Regions from separate parts of the Acerihabitans sp. genome, predicted to be linked through region 3. Evidence: predicted binding sites of a transcription regulator. Region 3 holds the regulator's gene; each other region holds the start of a gene.

Region 1 (5,011 bases), on a different contig from region 3:
CCCAGCGGCGGCATTAATTTATGCAGCTCCGGCATACCGTTGGCGCGTGGTCCCTGGTAGCGCACCACGATCACGCAATCCTGGTCCAGCGCGCCGGCGTCAAAAGCAGGGCCGACGTCATGCTGGCTTTCAAACACCACCGCCGGCGCTTCGATGATCTGATTGGCGGCGGGCACGGCGGAGGTTTTCATCACCGCGCGTCCCAGATTGCCATCCAGTACCTTGGTGCCGCCGTGATGTTCAAACGGCTGGCCGATACTGGCAATCACCTTGGGGTCCAGCGAGGCGTCGGTGCCTTCGCGCCAGGCCAGCACGCCCTGATCCAGCCAGGGTTCCATGGTGTAGCGGCTTAAGCCGAAACCGGCAACGGTATTGACTTCTTCATTAAGCAAGCCGCCTTTTAATAATTCGCGTATTACCAGCTGTACGCCGCCGGCATCGTGGAACTGGTTGATGTCCGCCGGCCCGTTGGGGTAAATACGCGACAGCAACGGCACGGCGTCGGACAGTTCAGAGAAGTCGTCCCAATTGATGATAATACCGGCGGCGCGGGCCATGGCCACCAGATGCATGGTGTGGTTGGTGGAGCCGCCGGTGGTCAGCAGGGCGATAATGCCGTTGACGATCACCTTTTCATCCACCAAGCGGCCAATCGGCAGATAGTTGCCGCTGTTTTCCGTCAGGCGCGTGACCTGCACGGCGGCGGCATCGGTCAGGGCGTCGCGCAGCGGGGTATTAGGCTGGATAAACGAGGATCCGGGTAAATGCAGTCCCATCATCTCCATAACCATTTGGTTGGAATTGGCGGTGCCGTAAAAAGTACAGGTGCCGGCGCTGTGATAAGACGCCGCTTCCGCTTCCAACATGCCCGCGCGGTCTATTTTGCCCTCGGCGTAAAGCTGGCGGACGCGTACCTTTTCTTTATTCGGCAAACCGCTGGCCATCGGGCCTGCCGGGACAAATACCGCCGGCAGATGGCCAAAGGACAGCGCGGCCATCACAAGCCCCGGGACTATTTTATCGCAAATCCCCAGGTATAAGGCGCCGTCGAACATATTATGGGATAAACCGATGGCGGCTGACATGGCGATGATTTCCCTGCTCATCAGTGACAGCTCCATACCGTCTTGTCCCTGGGTCACGCCGTCGCACATCGCCGGAACACCTGCGGCTACCTGGCCGACCGCGCCCACGCCGTGGAGCGCGTTTTTCAACCGCTGCGGGTAATGTTCGTAAGGCTGGTGGGCCGACAGCATATCGTTGTATGACGTGATAATGGCGATATCATTGCGGGTCATGCTTTTCAGCGCCAGCTTATCCTCGGGCTGGCAGGCGGCGAACCCGTGGGCCAGGTTGCCGCAGGCCAGCTGCGACCGGTGTACCGTTTTGGCGCGCGCGGCGTCGATGCGCGCCAGATAAGCGGTGCGGGTAGGTAGGGAACGGTCGATTACGCGTTGCGTCACGCGGGCTACGGTAGGATTCATATTTGCCTCACATTTAAGATTGAATGGTCAGGCCAGGTGCGCGCCACAGGCGCAGCCTGGCATGACCACGGAATTGATGCCCTGCCGCCGGCAAACCGCCGGATCGTTTTTTTTATGATGATGATGTTATGGTGGCGAAGCGGCATGCCGGCTTGTTTACAGTAAAATATCAGTAATTGAATCGTTTCAGCCAAAGCGGCTTAAAAAGCCGGATGCGCCTGTTGGCGGCTTCCGGCCGGGTATGGCAACTATTGTTCCTGACATAACAAGCATAGCTGTTATGTTGATATCCTGTGTAGCGCGCCGGGTGTTTAGCCGGCGTCTTGCGCAATGCGTTCTTTGATGCATTGCAGGGCATCGTTAATGACGCCGTCCACCGGTTGGTCGATATTCACCACCAGAACGTCTTTTTCATCGGCGCCCGGTTCCTCCAGGGTGTCGAACTGCGTGACCAGCATCTGGGTCTTGAAGAAATGGCCTTTACGGGCTTTCATTCTGGCTTCGATAACGTCGAATTCGCCCTTGAGATAAAGAAAGGACAGATTGGCGTTCCCTTCGCGCAGGCGATCGCGATAATGTTTTTTCAGCGCCGAGCAGACGATGAGGGAAATGGTATTGGTACGCTGCATCGCAAACGCGGCGTCATTAATGGCCGCCAGCCAGGGCGCGCGATCGTCATCGTTAAGCGCGTGTCCCGCCGCCATTTTGTTGATATTGGCGCGCGGATGAAGAAAGTCGCCGTCCAGGAAAGCGGCCGATAGCTCACGGGCCAGAGCGTTGGCCACCACGGACTTGCCGCTGCCTGAAACGCCCATTAAAACGAAGATATGGTTAGCTGTTGTTGTCATCGTAGGCTCCGTGGCCAGGTAAAAAGTGTATTGATGTTACCGGTAACATTATCAGGATTTTTACCGCGGTTTCCAGATGCATTGTGTTTTTTTCGCGCTAATTGTGATCTGCTTCAAACTAAAAATGTAATCTGAAACATTTTTATTACATTTCCGCCGGCGTCAGGGGCGCAGATCGGGGGATCTGAAAAAGTCTCATGCGCCCGCGGCGTCGAATGCCTGTAATTTATGCTAGGATGTTCTGCCTGTTTTGGCTCAATAAAAGACGTATTTTTTAGCGGTGGATGGGGTAATGGTTAACAATCGAGTGGACGAACTGCGCCGGCAATTAGCTCAGCGCATCATGGTGCTGGACGGCGGCATGGGCACCATGATCCAAAGTTACCGGTTAGAAGAAGCGGACTATCGCGGCGCGCGTTTTGCCGACTGGCCGAGCGACCTGAAAGGCAACAACGATCTGCTGGTGCTGAGCAAGCCGGAAGTGATTGCCGCCATCCATGACGACTACCTGGCCGCGGGCGCCGATATCCTTGAAACCAATACCTTTAACTCCACCGCCATCGCCATGGCCGACTATCAAATGGAGGCGCTGGTCAGCGAGCTGAATTTCGAGGCCGCGCGGCTGGCCCGTCTCAGCGCCGACAAATGGACGGCGCGCACGCCGGGGAAACCCCGCTATGTGGCCGGCGTCCTGGGTCCTACCAACCGCACCGCATCTATTTCACCGGACGTCAACGATCCGGCGTATCGCAACGTCAGTTTTGACCAGTTGGTAAGCGCTTACCGAGAAGCGGTCCACGCGCTGGTGGAAGGCGGCGTTGATTTGATTATGGTGGAAACCATTTTTGATACCCTAAACGCCAAGGCGGCGATTTTCGCCATTGAAACCGAATTCGAGGCGATGGACGTGCAATTGCCGGTGATGATTTCCGGCACCATAACCGATGCGTCGGGACGCACCCTTTCCGGACAAACCACCGAGGCGTTTTATAACTCGCTGCGACATGTCAAACCGCTGTCGTTTGGCCTGAACTGCGCGTTAGGCCCCGATGAACTGCGCCAGTATGTGGCCGAACTGTCGCGCATTGCCGATTGTTATGTCAGCGCCCACCCCAACGCCGGGTTGCCTAACGCCTTTGGCGAGTACGATCTCGGTCCGGATGAAATGGCCGGACAGATTAAGGAATGGGCGATTTCCGGTTTCCTGAATATCGTGGGCGGCTGCTGCGGCACCACGCCTGAGCATATTGCCGCCATGGCGCGCGCGGTCGAGGGCCTGGCGCCGCGCGTCCTGCCGCAAAGGCCGGTAGCCTGCCGCCTCGCCGGCCTGGAACCGCTGAATATCACAGCGGACTCCCTGTTCGTTAACGTGGGCGAGCGTACCAACGTTACCGGCTCGGCACGCTTTAAACGCCTGATTAAAGAAGATAAATACAATGAAGCGCTGGCGGTGGCGTTGCAGCAGGTGGAAAGCGGCGCGCAGATAATCGATATCAACATGGATGAAGGCATGCTGGATTCCGCCGCCGCCATGGTGCGTTTTCTGCATCTGATTGCCGGCGAACCGGATATATCCCGGGTGCCTATCATGATCGATTCATCGAAATGGGAGGTGATCGAGCAGGGACTGAAGTGTATCCAGGGCAAGGGCATCGTTAACTCCATCTCGATGAAAGAGGGCGAGGACGCGTTTATCCATCATGCCCGTATGGTGCGCCGTTATGGCGCCGCGGTGGTGGTGATGGCGTTTGATGAAGAGGGCCAGGCGGATACCCGGCAGCGTAAAATCGACATCTGCCGGCGCGCCTATCGCATCCTCACCGAAACCGTGGGTTTCCCGCCGGAAGATATTATCTTCGACCCCAATATTTTTGCCATCGCCACCGGTATTGAAGAGCACAATAACTATGCCCAGGACTTTATCGGCGCCTGCGCCGACATCAAGGCCGAGCTGCCCCATGCGCTGATTTCCGGCGGCGTTTCCAATGTGTCGTTTTCGTTTCGCGGCAACGAGCCGGTGCGTGAAGCCATCCACGCGGTTTTTCTTTATTACGCCATCAAAAACGGCCTGGATATGGGCATTGTTAATGCCGGCCAGCTGGCTATCTATGATGATCTGTCCGATGAATTGCGCGAGGCGGTGGAAGATGTGGTGCTTAACCGCCGCGCCGACGGTACCGAAAGGCTGCTGGATCTGGCCGAGAAGTACCGGGCCGGCAAAAACGACGACGATACCAGGCAGCAGCAGGCGGAATGGCGCGGTTGGCCGGTAAATAAACGGCTGGAATACGCGCTGGTAAAAGGCATTACCGAATTTATCGAAGCGGACACCGAGGAGTCGCGGCAGCAGGCGGCGCGGCCCATCGAGGTGATTGAAGGGCCGCTGATGGCCGGCATGAACGTGGTGGGCGATCTGTTCGGCGCCGGGAAAATGTTCCTGCCGCAGGTGGTGAAATCGGCGCGGGTCATGAAGCAGGCGGTTGCCTATCTGGAACCCTTTATCAAGGCGGGTAAGGAAAAACAAAAGGCGGCCGGCAAAATCCTGCTGGCGACGGTCAAAGGCGACGTGCATGACATCGGCAAAAATATCGTCGGCGTGGTGTTGCAGTGCAATAATTACGAAATCATCGACCTGGGCGTGATGGTCTCGATGGATAAGATACTGAAGTCGGCGCGTGA
Region 2 (5,011 bases), on a different contig from region 3:
GGTCAGGAAATCGGCCACCGCCGCGCGCAGGCCGGGATGGCGCAGGTAGTGCCACGAATCGGTCAGCACCGGCTCGAACCCGCGGATAAGCTTATGCTCGCCCTGGGCGCCGGCGTCAAAACGCGCCAGTCCCCGGGCAATGGCATACTCGATGCCCTGGTAAAAACAGGTTTCGAAATGCAGCCGGTCGAATTCCGCCAGGCATCCCCAATAGCGGCCGTAAAACGTATCATGGTCCACCAGGCTGAAGGCCATGGCCACCGGATGACCCTGTTGGCTGGCCAGCACCACCCGGATGGCGCCGGGCATCCGTTCGGCCAGCAGGCTGAAGAAGTCCCGCGTCAGATATGGCCTGCGGCCGCGCACCTCATAGGTATTGGCGTAGCAGGCGTAAATAAAGTCCCATTGCGCCTCGTTCACCTGCGTTCCCGTAAGCCAGGAGAAATCAATGCCCTGCGCCAGGACCTGTTCGCGCTCCTTGCGTAGTTGTTTGCGCTTGCGCGAGGTGAGGGTATCGAGAAAATCCTGGAAATCCCGATAGCCGCGATTAAACCAATGGTACTGGCAGCCCAGGCGCCTGAGCCAGTCCGGCTCGGCCGCCAGCAGAACGTTGGCCGGGGCATCGGTAAAGTTGATATGCGCGCCCGACAGCCCATGGCGGGCAAGATGCCCCGGCAGCGCCGCCAGCAGTTGTGCGCCCGCCGCCGGGGAGCCGAGCAGCCGGGCGCCGGTGACCGGGCTGAAGGGCACCGCGCCCAGCCATTTGGGGTAATATTCTATACCGGCGCGCTCGCAGGCTTCCGCCCAGCCCTGATCGAAAACGTATTCGCCATAGGAATGGCTTTTCCGATAGCCGGGCATGGCGGCGAGGGTACGGCCGCCCTCCACCCATAACAGATGGTCGGCTTGCCAGCCGGAACGTGGGCCAAGACTGCCGCTGTCCTCGACCGCGCTGAGAAATGCGTGGCGCAGGAAGGGTTGTCCGGCCGGAACCAGGGCATCCCACTCGCCGGCGGGCACATCGCCCAGGCGCGCCAGGGAGGTTAATGACATAACAGGGAACTCCGGTGAAGTGCCGTCAATCAGAAAGCACAGTAGCCAGTTGGAGGGCATAGCGCAAGGGTGGGGGCACGCAGTGGCAAAGGCGCCCGGGATTGCCGGGTGGGATGACCGCACGGCGCTCACGGATAAACGCCGTCATCTCACAGCGAATTGACCAGGCTCTCGCGGCGGCGGAATTCAGAGGGAGACAGCCCGACGGCCTGATGGAAATCGCGGGAAAAATGCAGCGGATCGTTATAACCGACCTGATAGGCGATGGCGGCAATGCTGGCGTCGGTTTCCACCAATAAGCGACGCGCCTGGGATAACCGGTAATTTTTCAGCCATTTCAGCGGGGTTTGGTTAAAGGTGGTTTTGAACAGGCGAAACAGCTGCGATTTGCTCACCTGGCAAAAATGCATGAATTTTTCGATATCCCATTCATCGTGATAATGGCTATGTATCTGGTAAATCAACTGACCCAAGCCACGATGCATAATCATCGGCGAGCGCAGCGCCTCGGCGCTGCGGCTTTCCAGCAGGGTAAACACCAGATTGGCGCAGACCATATCGCACTGCGCCTCGCTCATCAGGGTATGCGAGCGCATCAGGCCGAAAATGGTCTGGTAAATGCCGTTCATTTTGTCCGGGAAATCAAATTGGAAAACCGGATGTTTCTGTATCTCCAACAGCGACATAATATTGTTCAGTTTGCCCCCGTCTACCCGCAGCCAGAAAATTTCCCAGGGATCGCCCGGATCGGGGTAGTGTTCATGGGGCCATCTCACCGGTAGCCAGACCAATTGATTGGCTTTCACCTGATGCACTTTATCCTCTACCTTCACCCGACCTTTACCCTTCAGGCAGAAAATAAATTCGTGGCCGACCACCGACTGGCGCTGTATATGATGCTCCGGGCCGGTTTGTAAATGACCGGCGCGTAATATGCGATAGTTGAATAGTGTGGAGAAATCATCATATTCCCGATAAAAAGAGGAAACGATCCGCGTCTGGTTCTTTAATGCCGCCATAGGTTATTCCGGCCCATTGATCTTTTCTTTAATAGCAAACCGATGGCTAAAAGTAGCCTATTTACCTGGGTCTCTTGAGCGGGGGACGGGTTATTTATGATCTGTCTCACAAATTTATTGACCGGGGACTTCCATCCATATTTTTGAAATTTATCGCACTCACTGCGCGCGCGGCAAAGACATTAAGGTAAGCCCTATTGATGAGGAATAATTTAGCCAATGTGGTTTAACCAAAAAAGTAGGAGTGTTGTTGCATGATTAATTTTAATGACCCGCGCCAGGTCGCCAAAGCCATCCAGTTCACGAATGTGAATGCGGATCTCACGCGCGACGAGCTGCTAAAGCACCTGGATCTCTGCCTGCAATATCAGTTTGACGCGGCCATGATCGCCCCGTGTTGGGTCGCGCTGGCCAAGGACGTGCTGAAAGGCTCCGGGGTCAGGGTGGCCACCACGGTTAATTTCCCCCAGGCCAACGACACCACGGCGATGAAAGTGGCGCTGGTGCGCGAACTGGCCAGGGAGGGGGCCGATGAGTTTGATTTTCCGCCGAACCCGGGCTTTTTGCTCAGCGGTATGGAAGACCGCTATTTTGATGAGCTAAAACAGGTTACCGCCGCGGCTCATGATGCCGGCATGAAGGTAAAAGCCATGCTGGAATTTGGTTTTATTACCACCGAGGCGCTGAAAATAAAGGCCACGCAATACGCCTATGAAGCCGGCATAGATTGGGTTAAACAATCCAGCGGCTGGGGAAAAGGCGGCTGCGCCGCTACCGTCGAGGACGTCAGGATCCTGAAAAATAATATTCAGGCCCCCTGCCGGGTTAAAGTTTCCGGTAAAGTCAACACGCTGGAAAAAATGCAGGCGATGTTCGAGGCCGGGGCTGAACTGGTGGGCACCAGTTCCGGGCCGGAATTGGTCAAAGGACTGGCCGGGGATATTGCCGGGTATTAAACAGACGGGCCGTAATACCATGCCGGCGAAATACGGCCCTGTTCGCAATGTTATCGGCCGCCGGCAAAAACATAATCGGGTGATGTAATGAGCGTATTTATTCTCGGCAGCTACGCAAAAGCGTTGGTCATGACGGCGGAACGGATCCCCCTGGCGGGCGAAACCCTGATTGGCCGTGATTTTCGCCAAACCTGGGGCGGCAAAGGCTCGGATATGGCGGTGCAGGCAGCGCGCCTGGGCGCCAGGGTGTTTTACGCAGGCGTCGTGGGCGACGATGCCTTTGGCCATGAGTTTATCCGGCTGATGCGCGACGAAGGCGTCGATATTACGGCGCTGGACGTCTCGGCGGAACTGCCGACCGGGGCCGGGCTGATTATCAAGGACCAACAGGCGCGCAATATTATCGTGGTGGATATGGGCGCCAACCGCCTGTTTACCCCCGAGCGGGTGGACGCGGCGCTGCCGTTGCTGCGCGAGAGCGCGGTGGCGCTGGCCCAATTGGAAATTCCGCTGGAAACGGCGCTGTACGGCCTGCGCCGGGCCAAGGCGCTGGGCAAGATTACCGTGCTTAATCCCGCTCCGGCGCGCGATTTGCGCGGCCTGGACCTGAGCGCCATTGATTACCTGACGCCCAATGAAACCGAAGCGCGCGTGGCGCTGGGCCTGGCGCCGGATGATAAGCGCAGTAACCGCGACATTGCCGGGCTGCTGCTGCAAACCGGCTGCCGCCATGTGGTCATGACGCTGGGCGAGGCCGGTTCGGCGGTGTTTACCGCCGGCGAGCCCCTGGAAATCCCTCCTTGCCGGGTCGGCGTGGTGGACAGCAACGGCGCCGGCGATAGTTTTAACGCGGCGCTGGCGGTGGCCCTGGCCGAGGGCCAACCGATCCGCGACGCGGTGGTGTTCGCCAACGCCACGGCGGCGCTATGCTGCACCGGGTGGGAAACCGTGCCGTCCTATCATACGCGCGCGCAGGTCGACGCCTTTATGCGGCAGTCACCCCGCTAACCATAATGATTGAGATAATCCGATGAAAGCCAACAGTATCCTGCATCCCCAGCTGGCCGCCGCCCTGGCGACCCTGGGCCATACCGATATCGTCCTGGTGACCGATGCCGGTTTCCCTATCCCGCCCGGGGCCAACCGCATCGACCTGGGATTTTTCCCCGGCACCGTTGACGCCCTGGCAATCCTGCGGGTGCTGCGCGACGCCCTGTGCGTCGAGGAGGTCAGCTTTGCCCCGGAAGTGCGCGACTGCCATCCGGCGCTCTACCGCGACCTGCAGCAGATCTATACCGGATCCGGCGCGGTGTTCTCCGGCGTTAGCCATGAGGACCTCTGCCGGGATCTGGCCTATCGCGCCAAGGTCATCATTCGCTCCGGATCCTTTAACCCCTGGGCCAATATCGCCCTGGTGGCCAGCACCGATCCTTTCGCCTGGTTTACCGATGTCTCCGGCGTCAAACCGCTGCCGGCCTACGTCGAGCGCCGCCGGCGCATCCGGGACAACGCGGTGCCCGCGTTGCAGTAAACGGCATTCCAGCCACGGCATCATTGATAAGGGTTGGCATTTATGAAAATAACGGGTTATCGCACGCTGCAAACCATCCACCGCTGGGGACGGCCCATCGGCGACGTGAACGGCGTGCTAACGACAGGCATAACCGACGTACCGATCCTGTTGCTCACCACCGACGCCGGGCTAACGGGGATTGGGCTGGGGGCACACGGCGATATCGCGCGGATCTTCCCCGCCATTGAAGGCGAGGACCCGCGGGCGGTAACGGCGCTGTATGACCGCATGCTGGCCTCGGTATTTAAAAGCGGCCACGCCGGCAGTGTCTTCGGCGCCATCGGCGTGGTGGATATGGCGCTGTGGGATCTGAAGGCCAAAGCCGCCGGTGAACCCTTATGGCGCACCCTGGGCGCGCGGGATCCCTTCGTGCCCGGATATGCCTCCGGCCTCGATTACGGCCTGCCGCT
Region 3 (5,011 bases):
GTAATGGATTCGGTGGTGCGGTCGATGGAGGATTATATTAACTACATCACACCGCAGTTTTCCCGTACCCATATTAATTTCCAGCGCGTGCCGACCGTCGATACGTCGAATCCTTTCGCCGCCAAGGCGATTCCCTCGCTTGACGAAAGTTTTGTCGTTATTCATTTCCGTAGCCTGGCGCATATCGACCTGCCCTACCTGCTGGCGATGCTGCAAGGCTCCTTTATTTCCAATATCAATACGCTGGTGGCGCCCGGCGGCAAGATGGGGCTGGCGATGGAGCTGATTATGGGGCCGCTGGTGCAGCGGTTGCTGGAAGGAAAGGAAATTAAGTAAACACGAGGCCGCGGGCGGGAAAACCACGCCCGATTCGGCCCCATTGGCACACTCTCCCTTAACACGCGGGTTTGAGTGTGGTGTTGGCGGGCCGGTTAGGCGGCGGGGGCGTGGCGTTCGTCGCGCACTTCAAAGCTGTGGGTCACGTTTACCGACGCGCCGAGCATCAGGGAAACGGAGCAGTATTTTTCCGCCGATAGGGTCACCGCCCGTTCCACCGCCTTGTCGGTTAGCCCGGTGCCGGTCACGATAAAGTGCAGATTGATATGGGTAAACAGGCGCGGCGCCTCGTCGCGGCGTTCAGAAGTGAGCTTGACCTCGCAATCGCGCACATCCTGCCGCGCCTTGTGTAGAATGGACACCACGTCAATGGCGCTGCAGCCGCCGACCGACATCAGTACCATTTCCATTGGGCTGGGCGCTTTTTCCCCTGCGTTCCCATCCATTAAAACCTGGTGGCCCGAGGCGGATTCGCCCATAAAAGATAACCCTTCTACCCATTTTACCCGTGCCTGCATTATGATGACTCCTGATATAAAACTTTCCAGCAGACTACATTTTTGTAGGAAAACTGGCAATGTTACTGAACATACTTCATGCTGAAGCAAGACAACAGAAGACACTGCATCAAACCTATGCTAAAAACAAGGCTGGATCGGGCTCATGATAATTAAAGGGCAAGAGATCGATCGGAACATCAAAATACCAGACCCTAATAAGTTCCCTTGCGCCGCTCCGTTTAAACGCGGACACAGAGTGAATAATACAAGCGCCGTAACAGGGAATACGATGTCCCGAACCTGGGATAGCGATGACAAAAGAGGATAACAGCGAATGGTTCTCGGCAAACCGCAAACAGACCCGACTCTCGAATGGTTCCTGTCTCATTGCCATATTCATAAGTATCCATCGAAGAGTACACTTATACATCAGGGTGAAAAGGCTGAAACGCTTTACTACATCGTTAAGGGCGCCGTGGCGGTGCTGATTAAGGATGAAGAAGGCAAAGAGATGATTCTTTCCTATCTTAACCAAGGAGATTTCATCGGCGAGCTCGGCTTATTCGAGGAAGGTCAGGAACGCAGCGCCTGGGTGCGGGCGAAAACCGCCTGTGAAGTCGCCGAGATTTCATATAAAAAATTCCGGCAGCTGATCCAGGTAAATCCGGATATCCTGATGCGCCTGTCGGCGCAGATGGCCAGCCGTTTACAGGTCACCTCGGAAAAAGTCGGTAACCTGGCATTCCTGGACGTGACCGGGCGCATCGCGCAGACCCTGTTGAATCTGGCGAAACAGCCCGACGCAATGACCCATCCCGACGGTATGCAAATCAAGATTACCCGTCAGGAAATCGGCCAAATCGTCGGCTGTTCCCGTGAAACGGTGGGACGTATTCTTAAAATGCTGGAAGACCAAAACCTGATATCCGCGCACGGTAAAACCATTGTCGTTTACGGCACGCGCTGATAGCCCCGTTAGACAGGCGTGGTGCTCCGTACCACGCTTTTTTTGCTGACAGTATGTGGCGCCGGTTAATCTACCACCCCGAAGTCAATTATGCCCTGCGGCAGACCATCGTGTTATGCCTGCCGGTGGCCGTCGGCCTGTTATTCGGCAGCCTGCAAAACGGCCTGCTGTTTTCACTGGTTCCCGCCTGCTGCAATATCGCCGGCCTCGATACCCTGCATAAACGCTTTTTTAAACGCCTGGCGGTGGGCGGTTCGCTGTTCGCCCTGAGTAGCGTGCTGATCCAGGTGCTGTTGGCCGTGCCGGTGCCCTTACCCCTGGTGCTGTTCGGCCTGGCGCTGCTGTTCGGCGTCACCGGTGAAATCAGCCCGTTGCATGGTCGTTTGCTGCCCGCCGCGCTTATCGCCGCCATCTTTACCCTGGGCCTGTCCGGCAATGTGCCGCCCGCCGTGCCGCCGCTGCTGTATATTGCCGGCACCGCCTGGTACGGCCTGTTTAACGCCCTGTGGTTCCGGCTATGGAAAGAGCAGCCGATGAGGGAATCGCTCAGTCTGCTATATCGGGAGCTGGCGGATTATATCGAGGCGAAATACAGCCTGCTGACTCAGCATACCGATCCGGAAACCGCCCTGCCGCCGCTGTTTGCCCGTCAGCAGTCGGTGATCGATCTAATAGCCCAGGTGTACCAGCAGCTGTATATGCTGTCGGCTAGCAACCAATTGCAATACAAACGCCTGTTGCGTTCTTTCCAGGTGGCGCTGGATTTGCAAGAGCATATCGCCGTGAGCCTGCACCAGCCTGACGAAGTCCAAAAACTGGTGGAACAAAGCCACGCCGAGGCGGTGATCCGTTATAACGCCCGCATGATTGCCACGCGGCTGAGGGTGCTGGCGGATGATATTTTATATCACCGTCAGCCAGGGCGTTTTAACATGGTTACCGCGCTGTCGGCGCTGGAAAAAATTGCCGAGCGCCACCCGGATAATCCGGTCGGGCAGTTTTGCTATTACCACTTCAGCCGTATCGCCAGGCTGTTGCGCACCCAGCGCCCGCTCTACCGCCGCGACCTGATGGCCGACAACCAGCAGAGGCTGTCTTTTTGGCATGCGCTGGTCAGCTACTGTTCCCTTAAATCCATGGCGCTGCGCAGCGCGGCAAGGCTTGGGATTATGTTGGCCATCGGCGGCAGCCTGGGGCTGGTATTGGATTTACCCAAACCCTACTGGATTTTAATGACGGTGATGTTCGTCAGCCAAAACGGCTATAACGCCACCAGGGTGCGTATCCAGCATCGGGCGCTGGGCACGCTGGCCGGGCTGGTGATTGCCGCCGGCACGCTGCGGCTCAGGCTGGACGACGGCACGGTGTTGCTGTGCATGCTGGCGCTGACGCTGGCGTCTTATCTGGTGTTGCGTAAAAACTATGGCCTGGCGATGACCGGCATGACGGTAACCGCGGTGTATACGCTGCAGTTGCTGTCGCTGAACGGCGCGCATTTCCTGGTGCCCAGGCTGGTGGATACGCTTATCGGCTGTTTGCTGGCGTTTGGCGGCATGCTGTGGTTGTGGCCGCAATGGCAAAGCGGACTGTTGCGCAAAAATGCCCATCTGGCGCTGGAGCGGGATCAGGATGCGCTGCGGCTGCTGCTGCAACCCGCGCCCGAGGCGGCGGCGCTGGCCTACGCGCGCATGAAGGTTAACCAGGCGCATAACGCGTTGTTCACCTCGCTAAGCCAGGCGATGCGGGAACCGGCGTTTAATTCGCGCTATCTGACCGATATGCGTTTGTGGGTGACCCATAGCCAGTTTATCGTCGAGCATATCAACGCCATGACCATCCTGGCGCGGGATCACTACATGCTGACGCCGACGCTGGCGCAAAAGTACCTGACCTCGTGCGAGGTGGCGCTGCAGCGTTGCCAGCAGCGGCTGGAATATGACGGGCCAAGCTCGGACAGCCCGGTTCCGACTGCCGCCGGCGAAACGGCGGAGACGGCAGGTACCCTGATGGAGCGCCATCTGGGGCGCATTTTGTTCCATCTTGGCATCATGTATACCATTTCGTCGGTGGCCTGGCGCCAGCGGCCGCAGCACGGCAACTGGCTATCGCGCCGGTTAGGCAATTAGCCGCCCGGCGCCCGCGCCTTAAGGTTTGACGGCGATAACCTGCGCCACCGCCTGTTCAAACCGGGCCATGCCCTGCTCGATATCGGTGAATTCCACCACCAGCGACGGCGCGAAACGGATGACGTCCGGTCCGGCATTCAGGATCATCAGGCCCTGCGCGGCGCTGGCATGCAGGAATTCACGCGCCCGGCCGTGGAATTGGGGCCGCAGCTCCGCGCCCAGCAGCAGGCCCATGCCGCGCACGTCCGAGAATACCTGATATTTCTCGTCAATCGCCCGGAGGGCGCTGACGAAACGATCGTGACGTTCGTTGATGCCCGCCAGCACGTCCGGCTGGTTAATCACATCCAGCGCCGCTTCGGATACCGCGCAGGCCAGTGGATTGCCGCCATAAGTGGTGCCATGGGTGCCCACTTTCATCACCGAGGCGATTTCCTCTGTGGTCAGCATGGCGCTGATGGGGAAACCGCCGCCCAGCGCCTTGGCGGTGGTCAGGATATCCGGCGACACGCCGTAGTGCATATAGGTAAACAACTTGCCGGTGCGTCCCATGCCGCATTGCACTTCATCCATCACCAGCAGCGCCTGGTTCTGGTCGCACAAATCGCGCAGGCCCTGCAGGAATTCAGGCGTGGCGGGCATAATGCCGCCTTCCCCCTGGATTGGCTCGACCACCACGGCGCAGGTATGATCGTCCATTACCGCCTTGACCGCCGCCAAATCGTTAAAAGGCACATGGACGATATCCGCAGGTTTTGGCCCGAAGCCATCGGAGTATTTTGGCTGCCCGCCCACGGTGACGGTAAACAGCGTGCGGCCGTGAAAGGCATTATGGAAGGCGATGATTTTGGTTTTATAAGGACTGTGCCGGGTGATGGCATAGTGACGCGCCAGCTTGAACGCCGCTTCGTTGGCTTCGCCGCCGGAATTGGCAAAAAACACCCGGTCGGCAAAGGTGGCGTTAATCAGCTTGCGCGCCAGGCGCAGCGCCGGTTCGTTGGTAAATACATTGCTGGTGTGCCATAGGGTTTCGCCCTGAGCCTTTAGCGCCGCAACCAGGGCCGGGTGGCAGTGTCCCAGGG
Region 4 (5,011 bases), on a different contig from region 3:
GCGACAATGGCGAGGTGCGTGCCGACAGCTGGGCGCGGGAAGCGGTGCGCATGGCGCTGATTAACCTGTCCGCTGTGGCGGCGCCGGCCGGCGCCATGCCGGTGGTGCTGGGCGCCGGCTGGCCGGGCGTGCTGCTCCATGAAGCGGTCGGCCACGGTCTGGAAGGCGATTTCAACCGCCGCGGCAGCTCGGTGTTCAGCGGCCAGATGGGGCAACTGGTGGCCTCGCCGTTATGTACCGTGGTGGACGACGGCACGTTGGCCGGCCTGCGCGGTTCGCTGGCCATTGATGATGAAGGGGTGCCGGGGCAGTATAATATGCTGATTGAAAACGGGATCCTCAAAGGGTATATGCAGGATAAGCTCAACGCCAGGCTGATGGGCGTCGCGCCCACCGGCAACGGGCGCCGCGAGTCTTACGCCTCGCTGCCGATGCCGCGCATGACCAATACCTATATGCTGGCCGGCCAGTCCACCCCCGAGGAGATCATCGCCAGCGTCGAATATGGCCTGTATGCGCCCAATTTCGGCGGCGGCCAGGTGGATATTACCTCCGGCAAATTCGTGTTCTCCACCTCCGAGGCCTATCTCATCGAAAACGGCCGGGTAACCAGCCCGGTAAAAGGGGCGACGCTCATCGGCTCCGGCATCGAGGCGATGCAGCAAATCTCGATGGTCGGCAACGATCTGGCACTGGACAAAGGAGTTGGCGTCTGCGGCAAGGAAGGCCAAAGCGTGCCGGTCGGCGTAGGCCAGCCCACGCTCAAGCTTGACAACCTCACCGTCGGCGGCACCGCCTGAGTCCTGCTCCGTCGGGATATCAGAACATGGTATCCTGGCGGAACGCCTGATAAACCGCCGTAACATTGGTAAAATACTCCTGCAGGGCGTTGATGCACACCTGCACCTTCAGCGGTAACTTGTCTTTTTGGGTATAGACCGCATACACCGGCCGCGGGTCGGAAAGATAGCGACTGAATAATATCTCGACGTTGCCCTGTTTGATCTCATCCAGTACCCACATTATCGGCACATAGGCGATGCCTGCACCGGCGGTCAGCCAGCGGATCAGCGTCTGCGAGTCGTTGGTGGCGAAGCGGCCCTGCGGCGCCAGATGCAGGGTAATGCCCTCCGGCGCCACCAGCTCGAATTCGCTGTCCGGCCTGACGTCATATTCCAGCCAGGAAAAATTGACCATATCGCTGGGTTTTTCCGGCGTGCCATGGGTCGCCAGGTAATTTTTGGCGGCGCATACCACCATCGGCATGGCGCCCAGACGCCGAGAGAACAGGCTTGAATCCTGTAACGCCCCCACCCGCACCACCAGATCCAGGCCGTCGGCAATCAGGTCCGGCGCCGGTATGCCGGTCACCAGGTTAACCGACAGGCCCGGATACTCCTTGAGCATATCGGCGGTGATGGTCGCCAACACATTATGGGCCATGGTGGAGGAACTGCCGACGCGCAGCGTGCCGATGGGGGTGTTGTTAAAGGCGTAAAGCTGTTCATGCACTTCCTGGAACTCCAGCAGCATGCGGCGGCAACCCTGGTAATAAATCTTGCCGGCCTCGGTCAGGCCCAGGCTGCGGGTACTGCGGTTTAGCAGCTTCACCTGGAGTTCGTTTTCCAGTTTCGCCACGGTCTGGCTGACGGACGACACGCTCATCTGCAACTGCCGGGCGGCGGAGGTAAAAGAGCCGCCTTCCACCACCTTGGCAAACACCATCATGCGTTTCAGTCTTTCCATTGTTAACTCTGAGTGAAAAGTGATTTAGATCACATAATATTGAAAACCCTTGTAGGTAAGGCTTATTATATACCCATCGGTCCATCAGAACGCTGGTCGCCACGCTATATTTCATCGGCCTTTATCGCATTGAAATAAACAGTAACATTATGTGTGTCTCCGCGCCATGCCGTCTCCAGGCGTTTTATCCGCCGGTCATTTCCATCGATCACCTTTCCGGGTTCTATACTTAGCCGCGTTCATCTGCGCGTATGCCGCCCGCGATCGCCGGGTGAATCAGACGGCGTGTGAAGCGCCATTGGGGACTGCGGCCACGGTTAACGGTAAAAGGTAAGGAAAAAGTCATGAGTTTGCTGCCGGTTATGGTGATCTTCGGCCTGTCGTTCCCACCGGTATTTTTTGAACTGCTGGTGTCGATGGCGGTGTTCCTGTTACTACGCCGCGTATTGCAGCCGACGGGAATTTACGATTTCGTCTGGCATCCGGCCTTGTTTAATACCGCGTTATATTGCTGCGTGTTTTATCTGATTTCGTGTCTTTTCGTTTGAGGTCGCTGTGAAAACTGTCGTAACAAAAATAATCAGGATGGCGATTACCCTGCTGTTGGTCTTGATTGCCGCCGTCGCCATTTTCCGGGCATGGACGTTCTATACCGAATCGCCCTGGACGCGGGACGCCAAGTTCACCGCCGATATCGTGGCGATTTCGCCGGATGTCAGCGGCCTGCTCACCGATGTGCGGGTGAGCGATAATCAGCTGGTGACGCGCGGTCAGGTACTGTTTGTGGTCGATCAGCCGCGTTATCAGCAGGCGCTGGACGAAGCCCAGGCCGATGTGGATTATTACCAGGCCCTGGTGGCCGAGAAACGCCGCGAGGCGGGACGCCGGCTGCGGTTGGGCACCAATGCCATGTCGCAGGAAGCCATCGACCAGTCCAGCAATGATTTGACCACCGTCGGCCATCAGCTGGCAAAAGCGGTGGCCGTCAGGGATCTGGCGAAAATCGACCTGGATCGCACCACGGTGCGCGCGCCCGCCGAAGGCTGGATAACCAACCTCAACGTCCACGCCGGAGAATTTATCACCCGCGGCACGGTGTCGGTGGCGTTGATCAAGCGTAACTCTTTCTACCTGCTGGCCTATATGGAAGAGACCAAACTGGAAAAAGTGCGCCCGGGCTTTCGCGTGGAAATCACGCCGCTCGGCAGTAACCGGGTGCTGTACGGCACGGTGGACAGTATCTCCGCCGGGGTGACCAACAGCAGCAGTTCGGTGGATGCCAAGGGTATGGCGACCGTGGATTCCAATCTGGAATGGGTACGTCTGGCCCAGCGGGTGCCGGTGAAAATCCGCCTCGACGCGCAGCAGGGCGATCTTTATCCGGCCGGCACCACCGCTACCGTGGTCATCACAGGCAGTAAAGATCGCGACCGGCGCGAGCTTTCGCCGATGATGCAGCTGATGCATCGCCTGCGCGAGTTCGGTTAAGCGGATGGCCCGATAATGTTGCAACTGCTGGCGCCGATATTTTTCCGCTGCCGTTTTGCGGTCAAGCTGACCTTCGCCATACTGCTGGCGCTGTTCCTGGGGTTTCATTTCCAGCTGGAAACGCCGCGCTGGTCGGTGCTCACCGCCGCCATCGTCGCCGCAGGCCCGGCCTTTGCCGCCGGCGGCGAGCCGTTTGCCGGCGCCATACGCCATCGCGGCATGCTGCGCATCGTCGGCACCTTTATCGGCTGCGCCGGGGCGCTGGTGATCATTACCCTGACCATCCGCGCCCCGGTGGTCATGCTGCTGTTAAGCTGTATCTGGGCCGGCGGCTGTATGTGGATTTCCACGCTGGTGCGGGTGCAGAATTCTTATGCCCTGGGACTTGCCGGGTATACCGCGCTGATTATTATCGTCAGTATTCAAAGCCAGCCCCAGGTCACGCCGCAGTTCGCCATTGAGCGCTGTAGCGAAATCGTGCTGGGCATCGTTTGCGCCATCCTGGCGGATATCCTGTTTTCGCCGCGCTCGATAAAACAGGATATCGACCGGGCGGTGGACCAGTTGCTGCTGGATCAGTACCGGCTGCTTTTCCTGTGCATCAACGGCGCGGCGAAAGAAGCGGTGGATAAGGCCTGGGGCGATTTGGTGAAATCGACCGCCGCCCTTGACGGCATGCGCGGCAACCTGCTGATGGAATCTTCGCGCTGGCAGCGCTGTAGCCGGCGTCTGCGGGCGATTAACACCCTGTCGCTGACCCTGATAACCCAGGCCTGTGAAACCTTCCTTATTTTACAGGTGCGGCCCGATTTTATTCAGCCGCATCTGCGGCGGCTGTTAAACGAACCGGTGCAGGGCGTGGGGGATATTCACAAACGCATGAAGCTGATGCGCCAGGTGATTGCCACCACGCCAGCCCGTGATATCCCACAGGTTCTCTATACCTGGGTGGGCGCGGCAACCCGTTTTCTGCTGTTGGCGAAAGGGGTCAACAACAATACGCGCATCAGTAAAATCGAGGAACAGGTGCTGGTGGATCAGGTGATTATCACCGCCCCTTCCGCCGAGCGGCATCACGCGATGATTAACGGGCTGCGCACCGGCGTCGCCACCGCGCTGGGATGCCTGTTCTGGCTATGGACCGGCTGGACGTCGGGCAGCAGCTGCATGGTGATGATCGCGGTGGTGACGTCGCTTGCCATGCGTCTGCCCAATCCCTGGATGGTGTGCAAGGATTTCATGATCGGCATGACGGCGGCGCTGCCCCTTGGCGCGCTGTATTATATGGTGATCATGCCCGCCACCCAGCAAAGCATGCTGTTGCTGTGTATTGCGCTGGGGGCGCTGGCGTTTATCATCGGCATCGAGGTGCAAAAACGTCGTCTCGGCAGCCTTGGCACCCTGGCGGGGACGATTAATGTGCTGGTGCTGGCAAATCCCATGAGTTTTTCCATAAACACCTTTCTCGACAGCGCCATAGGCCAGATAATCGGCTGCGGCCTGGCTGCGCTGGTGATCCTGCTGATCCGGGACGGTTCCAAGGCGCGTATCGGCCGGGTATTGCTGAACCGGTTTGTCTACGGCGCGGTATCGGCCCTGTCCACCAATAAGATCCGGCGCCGGGAAAATCATCTGCCGGCGCTGTATCAGCAACTGTTTCAACTGCTATCGCTGTTCCCCACCGATATCGCCAAATACCGTTTGGCGCTGACGCTTATCATTATCCACCAGCGCCTGCGCCTGGCGGATATTCCGGCCAATGCCGATCTCTCGGCCT

What was found. Region 3 encodes CRP, which controls carbon source genes, mostly activating them, when cyclic AMP is high. Its sites were predicted from a motif close to ATGTGANNNNNNTCACAT; they were not measured.
Region 1: the regulator CRP is predicted to act here: its motif matches at 2,434-2,451, upstream of gntK (gluconokinase).
Region 2: the regulator CRP is predicted to act here: its motif matches at 2,214-2,231, upstream of deoC (deoxyribose-phosphate aldolase).
Region 4: the regulator CRP is predicted to act here: its motif matches at 1,764-1,781, upstream of aaeR (HTH-type transcriptional activator AaeR).

The regions. Positions count from the first base shown of each region.
Region 1 covers NZ_DASWOM010000022.1:16,187-21,197, reverse strand. The annotation lists gene edd (phosphogluconate dehydratase) at 1-1,484, opposite strand, end outside; gene gntK (gluconokinase) at 1,796-2,332, opposite strand; gene metH (methionine synthase) at 2,625-5,011, shown strand, end outside.
Region 2 covers NZ_DASWOM010000064.1:55,006-60,016, forward strand. The annotation lists gene VGC33_RS10475 (GNAT family N-acetyltransferase) at 1-1,053, opposite strand, end outside; gene VGC33_RS10480 (helix-turn-helix domain-containing protein) at 1,203-2,072, opposite strand; gene deoC (deoxyribose-phosphate aldolase) at 2,327-3,028, shown strand; gene VGC33_RS10490 (ribokinase) at 3,116-4,036, shown strand; gene VGC33_RS10495 (RbsD/FucU domain-containing protein) at 4,059-4,559, shown strand; gene VGC33_RS10500 (mandelate racemase/muconate lactonizing enzyme family protein) at 4,602-5,011, shown strand, end outside.
Region 3 covers NZ_DASWOM010000015.1:16,791-21,801, reverse strand. The annotation lists gene VGC33_RS02320 (phosphoribulokinase) at 1-336, shown strand, start outside; gene VGC33_RS02315 (OsmC family protein) at 432-854, opposite strand; gene crp (cAMP-activated global transcriptional regulator CRP) at 1,171-1,803, shown strand; gene VGC33_RS02305 (YccS/YhfK family putative transporter) at 1,857-3,929, shown strand; gene argD (bifunctional acetylornithine/succinyldiaminopimelate transaminase) at 3,948-5,011, opposite strand, start outside.
Region 4 covers NZ_DASWOM010000134.1:45,366-50,376, reverse strand. The annotation lists gene tldD (metalloprotease TldD) at 1-800, shown strand, start outside; gene aaeR (HTH-type transcriptional activator AaeR) at 820-1,746, opposite strand; gene aaeX (p-hydroxybenzoic acid efflux pump operon protein AaeX) at 2,091-2,294, shown strand; gene aaeA (p-hydroxybenzoic acid efflux pump subunit AaeA) at 2,332-3,234, shown strand; gene aaeB (p-hydroxybenzoic acid efflux pump subunit AaeB) at 3,250-5,011, shown strand, end outside.